3 regions of the Streptomyces sp. NPDC029674 genome follow, and region 1 is predicted to be linked to each of the others. Evidence: riboswitches for the same ligand, from Rfam matches in the RefSeq annotation. Region 1 holds a riboswitch; each other region holds the start of a gene.
What was found. A riboswitch is a leader RNA that binds a small molecule or an ion and turns the genes downstream of it on or off. The one in region 1 is predicted to bind cyclic di-AMP.
Positions count from the first base shown of each region.

Region 2: it holds a riboswitch for cyclic di-AMP, as region 1 does, so the genes downstream of both, ACI2L3_RS05885 (M23 family metallopeptidase) here and ACI2L3_RS28100 (C40 family peptidase) in region 1, are expected to answer to the same signal.
Region 3: it holds a riboswitch for cyclic di-AMP, as region 1 does, so the genes downstream of both, ACI2L3_RS27950 (M23 family metallopeptidase) here and ACI2L3_RS28100 (C40 family peptidase) in region 1, are expected to answer to the same signal.

Region 1 covers NZ_JBJDPY010000013.1:13,678-17,161, forward strand. Annotated here, with positions in the region: gene ACI2L3_RS28085 (helix-turn-helix domain-containing protein) at 1-102, opposite strand, end outside; gene ACI2L3_RS28090 (ATP-binding protein) at 374-826, shown strand; gene ACI2L3_RS28095 (DUF6328 family protein) at 876-1,448, opposite strand; gene ACI2L3_RS28100 (C40 family peptidase) at 1,530-2,003, opposite strand; cyclic di-AMP (ydaO/yuaA leader) riboswitch at 2,007-2,183, opposite strand; gene ACI2L3_RS28105 (hypothetical protein) at 2,541-2,849, opposite strand; gene ACI2L3_RS28110 (ATP-dependent Clp protease proteolytic subunit) at 2,857-3,484, opposite strand, start outside.
Region 2 covers NZ_JBJDPY010000002.1:426,185-429,668, reverse strand. Annotated here, with positions in the region: gene ACI2L3_RS05890 (GntR family transcriptional regulator) at 1-486, opposite strand, end outside; gene ACI2L3_RS05885 (M23 family metallopeptidase) at 678-1,481, opposite strand; cyclic di-AMP (ydaO/yuaA leader) riboswitch at 1,494-1,656, opposite strand; gene ACI2L3_RS05880 (M16 family metallopeptidase) at 1,851-3,236, opposite strand; gene ACI2L3_RS05875 (M16 family metallopeptidase) at 3,233-3,484, opposite strand, start outside.
Region 3 covers NZ_JBJDPY010000012.1:279,885-283,368, forward strand. Annotated here, with positions in the region: tRNA gene ACI2L3_RS27935 (tRNA-Lys) at 1-49, shown strand, start outside; tRNA gene ACI2L3_RS27940 (tRNA-Met) at 178-251, shown strand; gene ACI2L3_RS27945 (PP2C family protein-serine/threonine phosphatase) at 427-1,587, shown strand; cyclic di-AMP (ydaO/yuaA leader) riboswitch at 1,809-1,956, shown strand; gene ACI2L3_RS27950 (M23 family metallopeptidase) at 1,968-3,053, shown strand; gene ACI2L3_RS27955 (aldo/keto reductase) at 3,192-3,484, shown strand, end outside.

The sequences.
Region 1 (3,484 bases):
GACCTTGGCCGCCGCCTCGCTGCTCGTGAGTCCCGCGTGAGCGCGCAGGGCGCGCAGGGCGGCGCCGAGCTGACGACGGCGCACCGCGGGGCCGTACTGCATGCCCGTCTCCTTCCGGACGGAGCCGTCGGATCTCCCGGCGGCAGGGCGGGGCAGTAGGCGAGATTAGAGGAAGTACCGCTCTCCCGCCCAAATACGGTCTGCCGTAGCAGAGTTCACCGCTTCGAGCGACAGATATATGCACATCTCGGTGGATCGCCACCCGTGACCGGCCAAGGAGTGGCAGGCTGGCGCGAAGCACCAGTCCGGGACTGTCCTCGAGTCATCCGCCGCGAGTCGGAGACCGGTCCCGGCGGGAAAGGGACATGTCGCCATGGCAGACCACCAGGAAGCCTCCGTCACCCTGCCGAGCGATCCTGTCTCGGTCCCCGCCGCCCGGAAATACGTATCGCGTGTGCTCACGGAATGGGGCCTGCCCGGTGACGCGGAGGTGGCCGACACGATCAGGCTCATTGTCTCCGAACTCGCCACCAACGCCGTACAGCACACTCTGGGCCAGTCGCCCACCTTCACCGTGGATCTCGAACTCGACCGTGACGAGCAGCTGCGCATCGGTGTCACCGACAGCCACCCGCGCTACCCCAAGCGGCTCCCCGCCGCCGTCCAGCAGGACAACGGCCGCGGCATGGTCATCATCCGCTGGCTGGCGGCCGAGTGCGGAGGCAGGCTCTCGGTCAGCCCCACCGACGAGGGCGGCAAGACCGTGTGGATCGCGCTGCCCTGGCAGGTCCCCGTCCAACGCGGCCCCCGTGAAGCCGCCGACTGACGGGCTGGGCCGCGCCCCGCTACGGGCGGTTCCAGCGGCACGGGGCGCGTCACCGGCACCGCTCCCGGCGCAGCGGCCGTGGCGCTCCTCCTCGCACCCCCGCAGGGCCGATGTGCGCCTCCTCCTGGGGCGCCGCCTCGACGCGCGCCACAGGACGCCGTACGAGCCGCGGCAGGACGCCCCACAGCCCGACACACACCAGCAGCGTCCCCACGGCCGCGCAGACCCCTTCGGTCCGCCCCGCCGTCACGTCGACGACCAGCAGCACGGAACCGGTGAGCGTCATCACCAGCACGCCCAGGCCGAGCGCGGCGAGCCGGGACGAGACCCGCACGATGAGCGGTTTGGCCCGCTGCTGGAACAGCGAGCGGTGCAGCGCCGCCGGAGCGGTGAACAGCGCCGCGGCGAGCACCGCGAGCAGCAGCGTCGTGACGTAGGTGCCGCGCTGCACGGCGTCGAGCGAGGGGAACCGCGGGCTGAAGGCGAGGGTGAGCAGGAAGGCGAAGAGGATCTGCACGCCGGTCTGCGTCACCCTCAGTTCCTGGAGCAGCTCCGCGAAGTTCCGGTCCGCGCGCTCCAGCGGCGCCTCCTTGCGGGCGGTGCAGGAAAAGTCGTCGGACATCCCGCACGGGTATCCCCGCCGGCGCGCTCCAAGCACCGGCACCTGACGGTGCGAGGCGCGCGCCGGCGGACCACCGCTCGGTCAGCGCACCCTGCCGTACCAGACGCTGTTGGACCAGATCTTCTCCAGGCGCACCACGGTCCCCCTCTTGGGGGCGTGCCAGATGCGGTTGTTACCCGCGTAGATCCCGACGTGGTAGACGTTCCGACCGGAGTGGAAGAACACCAGATCGCCGCGGGTCCGCTGGGACCTGGAGATGTGCTTGGTCTTGTTGTACTGCGCGGCGGCCGTGCGAGGCAGCTTCTTGCCCGTCTTCTTGAACGAGTAGAGCGTCAGCCCCGAGCAGTCGAACCGGTTGGGTCCCGCTGCCCCGTAGCCGTACGGGGAGCCCTTCTTGGACGCCGCGATCTTGAGCGCCTTCGTCCCGTGGGTCGCTGCCTCGGCCTCCGACGTGAGCCCGGGGGCCACGACGGTGCCGCCTACGACGGCGAGCGTGAGGACCGATGCGGCACCGGTCCTGCTCAGCAGCGACGGAACATGATTCAGCGCGGTCATGCGCAACCCTTCGTCAGCCGCCTGTGAAGGATGACCTGTCGGGTTCGGGCAGGCGAAGATGCCCGGCCGCGTCATGCTCTGCGGCTTAACCCCAAGGGCGTCGTCCCGACTTCTCGGACGGGCCCGTCGTACCTGGGTCCTCCACTCCTGCCGTTGCACCGATGTCGACCGGTCATCCGGGTGGCGGCAGGACTCGGCGTCCGCCCGGACCGCCCCGCCGCTGTGGCGGGGGCTTGTCGTCGGAAGGGATCTTGACCCGAAAAGGGCCCGAAAACCGAGCCGAAACGGTGTTTTGTGAGGCTACTCACGACTGACCTGTTCAGGTGGACACTGCCGAATTCGACCTGCGGCCGCACTCTCTGACGACCGCTCGACCAGCAGCGGAATACATAATTCCGCCCCTGCTGTACTCACTCGTCGCAACTTCGGACCGTGCGGATAACGACGTGCGCGTACGCCGTCCGGGGTAGCCCGACTGGTCCGTTTCGAAATGGACCCAGACGTTCCGGCGCCGGGAGCGAGGCGGCCGACGGGGTCTCAGCAGCCCTGCGCGGGTGGCACGGTGAGCCGCCGGGCCCGCCGCTCGCCGTCGAGAACGCGCAACGCCCGGGCCAGCGTGGGTGCGTGCACCTCACTCTCGCCCCGTTGGTGCATGAGGGCGAGCGCGTCCCGCAGGGCGGTCGCCCGGCCGACCAGCGCCTGGGCGGCGCGCAGTCCGCCGTAGGTGTGCTCGGCGCGGGCGGGGTTGATGCGGCCGAGCAGGTCGACGACTTCGAGATAGCGGTCGATCAACTCCGCCTCGGCGTGCGTCAGGGCGGGCAGAGGCGGCAGTTCGGGCGGCGGCATCGGTGCGTCACCTCGGATCGCGGGCGGCGAGCGAGCTCTTGCGGCTCGGGACGATCCGGTCCACGAACCCGTACTCCAGGGCGGCCCGGGCGTCGAAGATCTTGTCCCGCTCGATGTCCGCGCCGACCCGCTCCGGACTCTGTCCCGTGTGCCGCACGAGCATCTCCTCCAACAGCCGCCGTGTGCTCAGGAGTTCAGCGGCCTGGATCGCCAGATCCGTGGCCTGGCCCCGGACCGGTTCGGGGAGGGCGGGCTGGTGGATCAGGACGCGCGCGCCGGGCAGCGCGAACCGCTTGCCCGGCGTGCCGGCGGCGAGCAGGACGGCGGCTTCCGACGCGGCCTGGCCCAGGCAGATCGTCTCCACGTCGCAGCTGACGAACCGCATGGTGTCGTAGATGGCGGCCATCGCGCTGAACGAGCCGCCGGGGGAGTTGATGTACAGCGAGATGTCGCGGTCCGGTGCCTGGTACTCCAGATGCATGAACTGCGCCATCACGTCGTTCGCCGAGGTGGCGTCGACGGGCGTACCGAGGAAGACGATCCGCTCTTCGAGGAGCTTCGAGTAGGGATCCATGGTCCGCGTCCCCGAACTGGTGCGTTCGGTGAACTCGGGCAGGACGTGGCGGGCGGACGGG
Region 2 (3,484 bases), on a different contig from region 1:
GCTCTCCACGACGTACATCCAGGCGATCTTGTGCCGGAGCTGGGTGAGCAGCGCGCTGAGGCCGGGGCTCTGGGAGGCCTGGGCGAGCGTCTCGTGGAACCAGCCGCCCAGTGAGCGCAGATCCTCCCCCAGGCCGCTCCTGGAGCGCTCCTGACCCAGCCTCACGAGTCCGCGCAGCACCTTCAGGTGCGCGTCCGTGCGGCGCTGCGCGGCGCGCGCCGCGGCGAGCGGTTCGAGCAGCGTCCTGACCTCCAGGAGGTCGGCGGCCTCCTGCTCGGTCGGCTCGGCGACGCACGCGCCCGCGTGCCTGCGCGTGACGACGAAGCCCTCGGCCTCCAGCGTGCGCAGGGCCTCGCGCACGGGCACCCGGGATACGCCGTAGCGGCGCGCGAGGAGTTCCTCGGTGAGCCGCCCGCCCCTTTCGTGGACGCCGGCGACAATATCGTCCCGAATGGCCGTGCATACCGAGTGCGCGGGAACGCGCATGTCCGGACCTCCGCCTTAATCCCCGCGAAACGCGGTCGACCGACGCTCATTCAGTGACTCTATTGCAGAACGCCGGGATTTCCGACGGCGGGCCGGAATCCATGGATATCTTTTGGCCAGGGGCGGAACGACGGCAACGCGAAAGCCCCGGCTCTGGGCGAGCCGGGGCTTTCGGAGCTGTACGGGGTCCGTCAGACGTTGACGCCGTGCGAGCGGAGGTAGGCGACCGGGTCGATGTCCGAGCCGTACTCCGCGCCGGTGCGGGCCTCGAAGTGGAGGTGCGGGCCGCTGGAGTTGCCGGTGGAACCGGAGAGGCCTATCTGCTGGCCCGGGGTGACCGCCTGGCCCACGGTGACGCTGAGGGACGACATGTGGCCGTACTGGGTGTACGTGCCGTCGTTCATCTTGATGACCACGTTGTTGCCGTACGCGCCGCCCCAGCCGGCCTCGACGACGGTGCCGGAGCCGACCGCGTGGACCGAGGTGCCGGACGCCGCGTGGAAGTCCACGCCGGTGTGGCTGCCGGAGGACCACATGGCGCCGCCGGTCTGGTAGCCCGTGGAGACGTACGAGCCGCTGATCGGGGAGACGTAGGTGTTCAGGCGCTTGCGCTCGGCCTCGCGCGCGGCGCGCTCCTTGGCCTCGCGCTCCTTCTTGGCCTTCGCCTTGGCCTCGGCCTCCGCCTTGCGCTTCTCCTCGGCGGCCTTCTTCTTGGCGGCCTCTTCGGCCTGCTTGGCGGCAGCGGCGTCGTCGGCGGCCTGCTGCTGCGCCGCGGCCTGCGCGTCGATGCTCGCGGCGAGCGAGTCGCCCACGGAGACCGCCTGGGTCAGACCGGTGTGCTCCATCGCCGCCTCGTCGGGGGCGGCGAGAGCGGGGGCCGCGAGGCCGCCGATGACACCGGTGGTGGTGAGCGCCGCGACGCCGGCGACGTTCGCGGTGGTACGCGTGAGGCGGCTCGGACGACGGTGCTTCCCGGTGGCACGGGTGAACGCCATGTGGCGGGTGATCCTTTCCTTCCTTCTCGCCTACCGGGTTAGCTGACGGGTTCGGAGCAGGAAGGTCTCCTACGGACCCCTCACCTCGCGGCAAGGTGCCCGATTCACCCCAGGGGACATGTGGGTCCCCGGCTCCCCTGGCTCGCGCCGTACGGGGACTCGGCGATGACTGTCCGGTGCCGCGGATGCGGCGTACTGCGCGACGGACAGCCGGGTCGACGCTAAACGGGCCGACTGCAATCGACAAACAGAAGTCATATTTTGTAGCGCACGCCACACGGCAGACAGGCAACCACCGTATGAAATCGGGCATATAGGGGCCCCGGCACCTCAAGCGGTCACCGGGGCCCCACAGGTCCTGACTGTCACTCAGCTGGTGACCACGCTCACTTCGCCGATGCCGAGCGCCCTGACGGGCTCCTCGATCTGCGCGGCGTCCCCGACGAGGACCGTCACCAGACGGTCCTCCGGGAAGGCGTTCACGACGGCGGCGGTGGCCTCCACGGTGCCGGTGGCGGCCAGCTGCCGGTACAGCTGCGCCTGGAAGTCGTCCGGCAGGTTCTGCTCGACCTGGTCGGCGAGGGTGGCCGCCACGGAGGCCGCCATCTCGTACTTGAGCGGGGCGACGCCCACCAGGTTCTGCACGGCCACGTCGCGCTCGGCGTCCGTGAGGCCCTCGGCGGCGAGCACCCGCAGGACCTTCCACAGGTCCTCGAGCGCCGGTCCCGTGTTGGGGGTGTCGACGGAGCCGCTGATGGCGAGCATCGCGGCGCCCGACCCGTCCGGCGCCGAACGCAGGACCTGGCTGAACGCCCTTACACCGTAGGTGTATCCCTTCTCCTCGCGAAGGACACGGTCCAGACGCGAGGTGAGGGTGCCGCCCAGGCAGTACGTGCCGAGGACCTGGGCCGGCCAGACGCGGTCGTGCCGGTCGGGACCGATGCGGCCGATCAGCAGCTGCGTCTGGACGGCGCCGGGGCGGTCCACGATGACGACGCGGCCGCGGTCGTCGGCGGTCACCGGCGGCACCGGGCGCGGCTCGCCCGGGGAGCCCGTCCAGGCGCCGACGGTGTCCGCGAGGACGGCGTCCAGGTCGGTGCCGGTCAGGTCGCCGACCACGACGAGGGTGGCCGTGGCGGGGCGGACGTACTTCTCGTAGAAGGCGCGCACCGCCGCCGAATCGATGGCCGCGACCGTCTCCTCGGTGCCCTGGCGGGGCCGCGACATGCGCGAGGTGGCCGGGAAGAGCTGCCTGGAGAGCTCCTTGGCGGCGCGGCGCGCCGGGTTGGCGGCCTCGTGCGGGATCTCGTCCAGGCGGTTGCGGACGAGCCGCTCGATCTCGCTGTCCGCGAAGGCGGGGGCACGCAGCGCGTCGGCGAGCAGGCCGAGCGCCTTGGGGAGCCGGGAGACCGGGACTTCGAGGGAGACGCGTACGCCGGGGTGGTCGGCGTGCGCGTCCATGGTGGCGCCGCAGCGGTCGAGCTCGGCGGCGAACTCCTCAGCGGAGTGCTTGTCGGTGCCTTCGTTGAAGGCCCTCGCCATGATCGTGGCGACGCCGTCGAGGCCCTCCGGCTCGGCGTCCAGGGGCGCTTCGAGGTTGATCTCGACGGCGACGACCTGCTGGCCGGGGCGGTGGCAGCGCAGCACGGTGAGGCCGTTGGGCAGCGTGCCGCGCTCGGGCGCCGGGAAGGCCCAGGGCTTGGCGGTGCCGGCCTGTGGCTGGGGGTGGAACTGCATCGTCGCGGCCTCGGTCACTTCGCCGCCTCCTCTTCTTCCTCAGCGTCCTCTGCGCCCTCGTCGGCGGCAGTCACGGGTTCGTACACGAGCACCGCGCGGTTGTCCGGGCGCAGCCGGGCCTTGGCGACCTCCTGGACCTCTTCCGCCGTGACGTCGAGGACGCGCTGGACGGCGGTCAGGGCGAGCTGCGGGTCACCGAACAGGACGGCGAACCGGCAGAGTTCGTCGGCGCGGCCCGCGACCGTGCCGAGCCGGTCCAGCCACTC
Region 3 (3,484 bases), on a different contig from region 1:
CAGTGGACTTTTAATCCATTGGTTGTGGGTTCGAGTCCCACACGGTCTACCCGCTGCGCGGCGCCCGCACCCACCTCGGTGGATGCGGGCGCCGCGTCGTTCCGGGCGGGTGCCCGGTGGCCGCGAGGGAAGTGGTTCGACGCACCCCTCCGGATGGCGTACTGTTGGGTTCACCGACGCGGGGTGGAGCAGCTCGGTAGCTCGCTGGGCTCATAACCCAGAGGTCGCAGGTTCAAATCCTGTCCCCGCTACTGAAGACCCAGGGCCCGGAACCAGAACATGGTTCCGGGCCCTGGGTGTTTTCCGTGGCCCCAGAGGGCGTACGCGTCCGTAACCCGCTCGGCCCACACGGGTCGCACCCTTCCCCCGCTGCGGGAACCCTGAGTGGAGCGCGGTCATGGGCGCGGAGTCGGCGGGAGACAAGCGGTGGGGCAGCGAGGAGGACCCGGCGGCAGGGAGGCCAGGGCGGCCAGGGGGGCCACCGGGACCGAGCGTGCCTTCGTCCGGATACTGCCGCTGCTGCTCCTCATGGTCGGTGTCGGGTACGACGCCGCGACTCCGGCCGAGTTCACCGCGGCCCCGCTCTTCACGGCCGCCCCGCTGATCGCCGCCCCCTTCTACTCGCTGCTCAACACCGTCCTGACCGGCGCCGCGGCCACGGGCGCCGTCCTCTTCCTGCACTACGGCAACCGCGTCAGCAGCCATGTCGAGGCCGTCACCGAAGTGGTCACCGTGGCGACCGTCGCCGCCCTCGCGATCGTGATCAACCGTGTCGTGCGCCGCGGCAACGACCGGCTCGCCATCGCCCGTTCCATCTCCGAGGCCACTCAGCGCGCCGTGCTGCCCGCGCCGGACCCGCGCATCGGCGGGCTCGACATCGCGGCACGGTACGAGGCCGCGCAGGCCGACGCGTTCATCGGGGGCGATCTGTACGCCGTGCAGGACACCCCGCACGGCGTACGGCTCATCGTGGGCGACGTACGCGGGAAGGGCATGGGCGCAGTCGCGGCGGTCGCCGTCGTCATCGGTGCCTTCCGGGAGGCCGCCGAGCAGGAGGCCACCCTGGAGGCGGTGGCGCAGCGCCTGGAGCGGGCGCTCGCCCGCGAGGGCACCCGGCGCGACGGTCTCGACGCGTTCGAGGGGTTCACCACCGCCGTCCTCGCCGAGATCCGGCACGGCGAGGGTTCCGTACGCCTCATCAACCGCGGGCACCCGCCGCCACTGCTGCTGCGCGGCGACGGGCGGCTGTGCGTCATGTCGGCGAGCGAGCCGGCGCTGCCGCTCGGCATGGGCGACCTCGGGGTCTGGCCGGACCGGGCGGACGAGTCGGAGTTCCCGCCCGGCGCGACGCTGCTCTTCTACACGGACGGCCTGTCGGAGGCGCGCGACGCGGCGGGGGAGTTCTACGATCCGGCGACGCGGCTCGGCGGGCGGATCTTCCCCGGCAGGGGCGGCCCGCACGCGCTGCTCGCCGCCCTCGCGGGGGAGGTGCGGCGGCACACCGGAGGCGCGATGACGGACGACATGGCGCTGCTCGCGGTGCGGCGGCCCACCGCCGGCGAGGTGGGGGTCACCGGTGGTGACTGAAGTACACCGCTCCGCATAACAACTGACGCTCTGTCAAGAAAATGTGAAGCTCCGGTGTTTGGAGGGGCGGGGTCAACTCGCCCCGTTCCGCACCCTCGTGTCCCGGTACGTACAGCCGATGAGCGTTAACGATCAACCGGAACGGCTTGGAATACGGACCCCCTGTCTATTAACGTTCGATAACGCAGCGCGGTCGTCCCAGCCGTCACTCGAGGCGGCTCCGCGCGCACGCGCCTAATCCCGCAAGGGAGCCGGGGAACCACCAACTTGGGGTGAATCGGGCAGCTGTGCCTACGCGCCGGCTGTTCGTAGGAGACCTTCCTGCTCCGAACCCGTCAGCTAACCCGGTAGGCGAGAAGGAAGGAAAGGAGCGCGCCCCAGTGGCGTCCAACCGGCCTGCCCCCCAAGCCGTGTACGTGCCGAATGACGACGACTTCGGTTCGTACGACGAGGGCTCCACCGAGACCTTCGAGGAGTGGAACCCCACCGAGGAGTCCATCCGTCCCGTCCGCGGCAGGCACCGCGTGCACAAGAAGAGCGGCGGCGGCCTCGCCCGCAGCTCCACCGTGCTCGGCGTGGGCGTCATCGCCGCCGTCGGCGCGGGCGGCATCGCCACCGCGCAGGACGGCAAGCCGCCGGTCTCCATATCCATGCCCGACCTGCCGGGCGTCGGCGCCGTCGCGGACTCGCTGCCCGAGGCCGAGTCCCTGCCGGGCGTCGGCTCCCTGATGGCCGACGACGCGCCGGAGACGACCACGGTCGCGGCCGCCGCACCGCTCACCGCCGCCGGTGTCAGCACCGCCGACGCCGAGCAGGGCACCACCGACGCGGGCGAGGCGCTGCGCGCCCGCATCATGCAGCAGGCCGAGAACCAGCAGGACCAGGCGGACACCGCCGTGCGGACCGCGGCCGAGGAGGCCGCCGTCAAGAAGGCCGCCGAAGAGGCCGCCGAGCAGCAGAAAGCGGCCGAGAAGGCCGCGGACGCCAAGGCCGCCGCCAAGAAGAAGAAGGAGGAGGAGGCCCGGAAGGCGAAGGCCGAGGCCGAGCGCCGGGCCGAGCTCGCCAAGAGCTACGCCATCCCCACCTCCTCGTACACCCTCACGTCGCACTTCGGTGACGCCGGTTCCATGTGGTCCTCCGGGCATCACACGGGTCTGGACTTCGCCGCTCCCACGGGTACCCCCCTCAAGGCCGTGCACACCGGCACCGTCAAGGAGGCCGGCTGGGCGGGCGCGTACGGCTACCGCACCGTGCTCGAACTCGAGGACGGCACGGAGGTCTGGTACTGCCACCAGTCGTCGCTCAACGTCAGCGCGGGCCAGAAGGTCAGCACGGGCGACGTCATCGGCCGCGTCGGCGCGACGGGCAACGTCACGGGCCCCCACCTCCACCTGGAGGTCCACACGCCCGGCGGTTCCGGGATCGACCCGCTCGGCTGGCTGCAGAGCAAGGGTCTGAACCCCTGACATGGCCCCGGGACACAGCCGTACTCCCCCGAATACTCCGGCGGTCCTGGCGACAACCCCCCGACGCCAGGGCTGCCGGTTGCCGTTTCGGTGAGCCATACACGGAATTCCGTCTCCGGCGGCCGCGTTGAGGAACGTATGACTTCTCTTCGCCTGCTTGGCTCTTCCGACCTCGAGGTCTTCCCGCTCTCCCTCGGCGGCAACGTCTTCGGCTGGACCGCGGACCGGACGGCGTCCTTCGACGTCCTCGACGCCTACACCGCGGCCGGCGGCAACTTCATCGACACCGCCGACGTCTACTCGGCCTGGGTGGAGGGCAACCGGGGCGGCGAGTCCGAGACCGTCATCGGTGAGTGGCTGGCCGAGCGCGGCAACCGCTCCGACGTCGTCATCGCCACGAAGGCCGGCGCGCACCCCGAGTACAAGGGCCT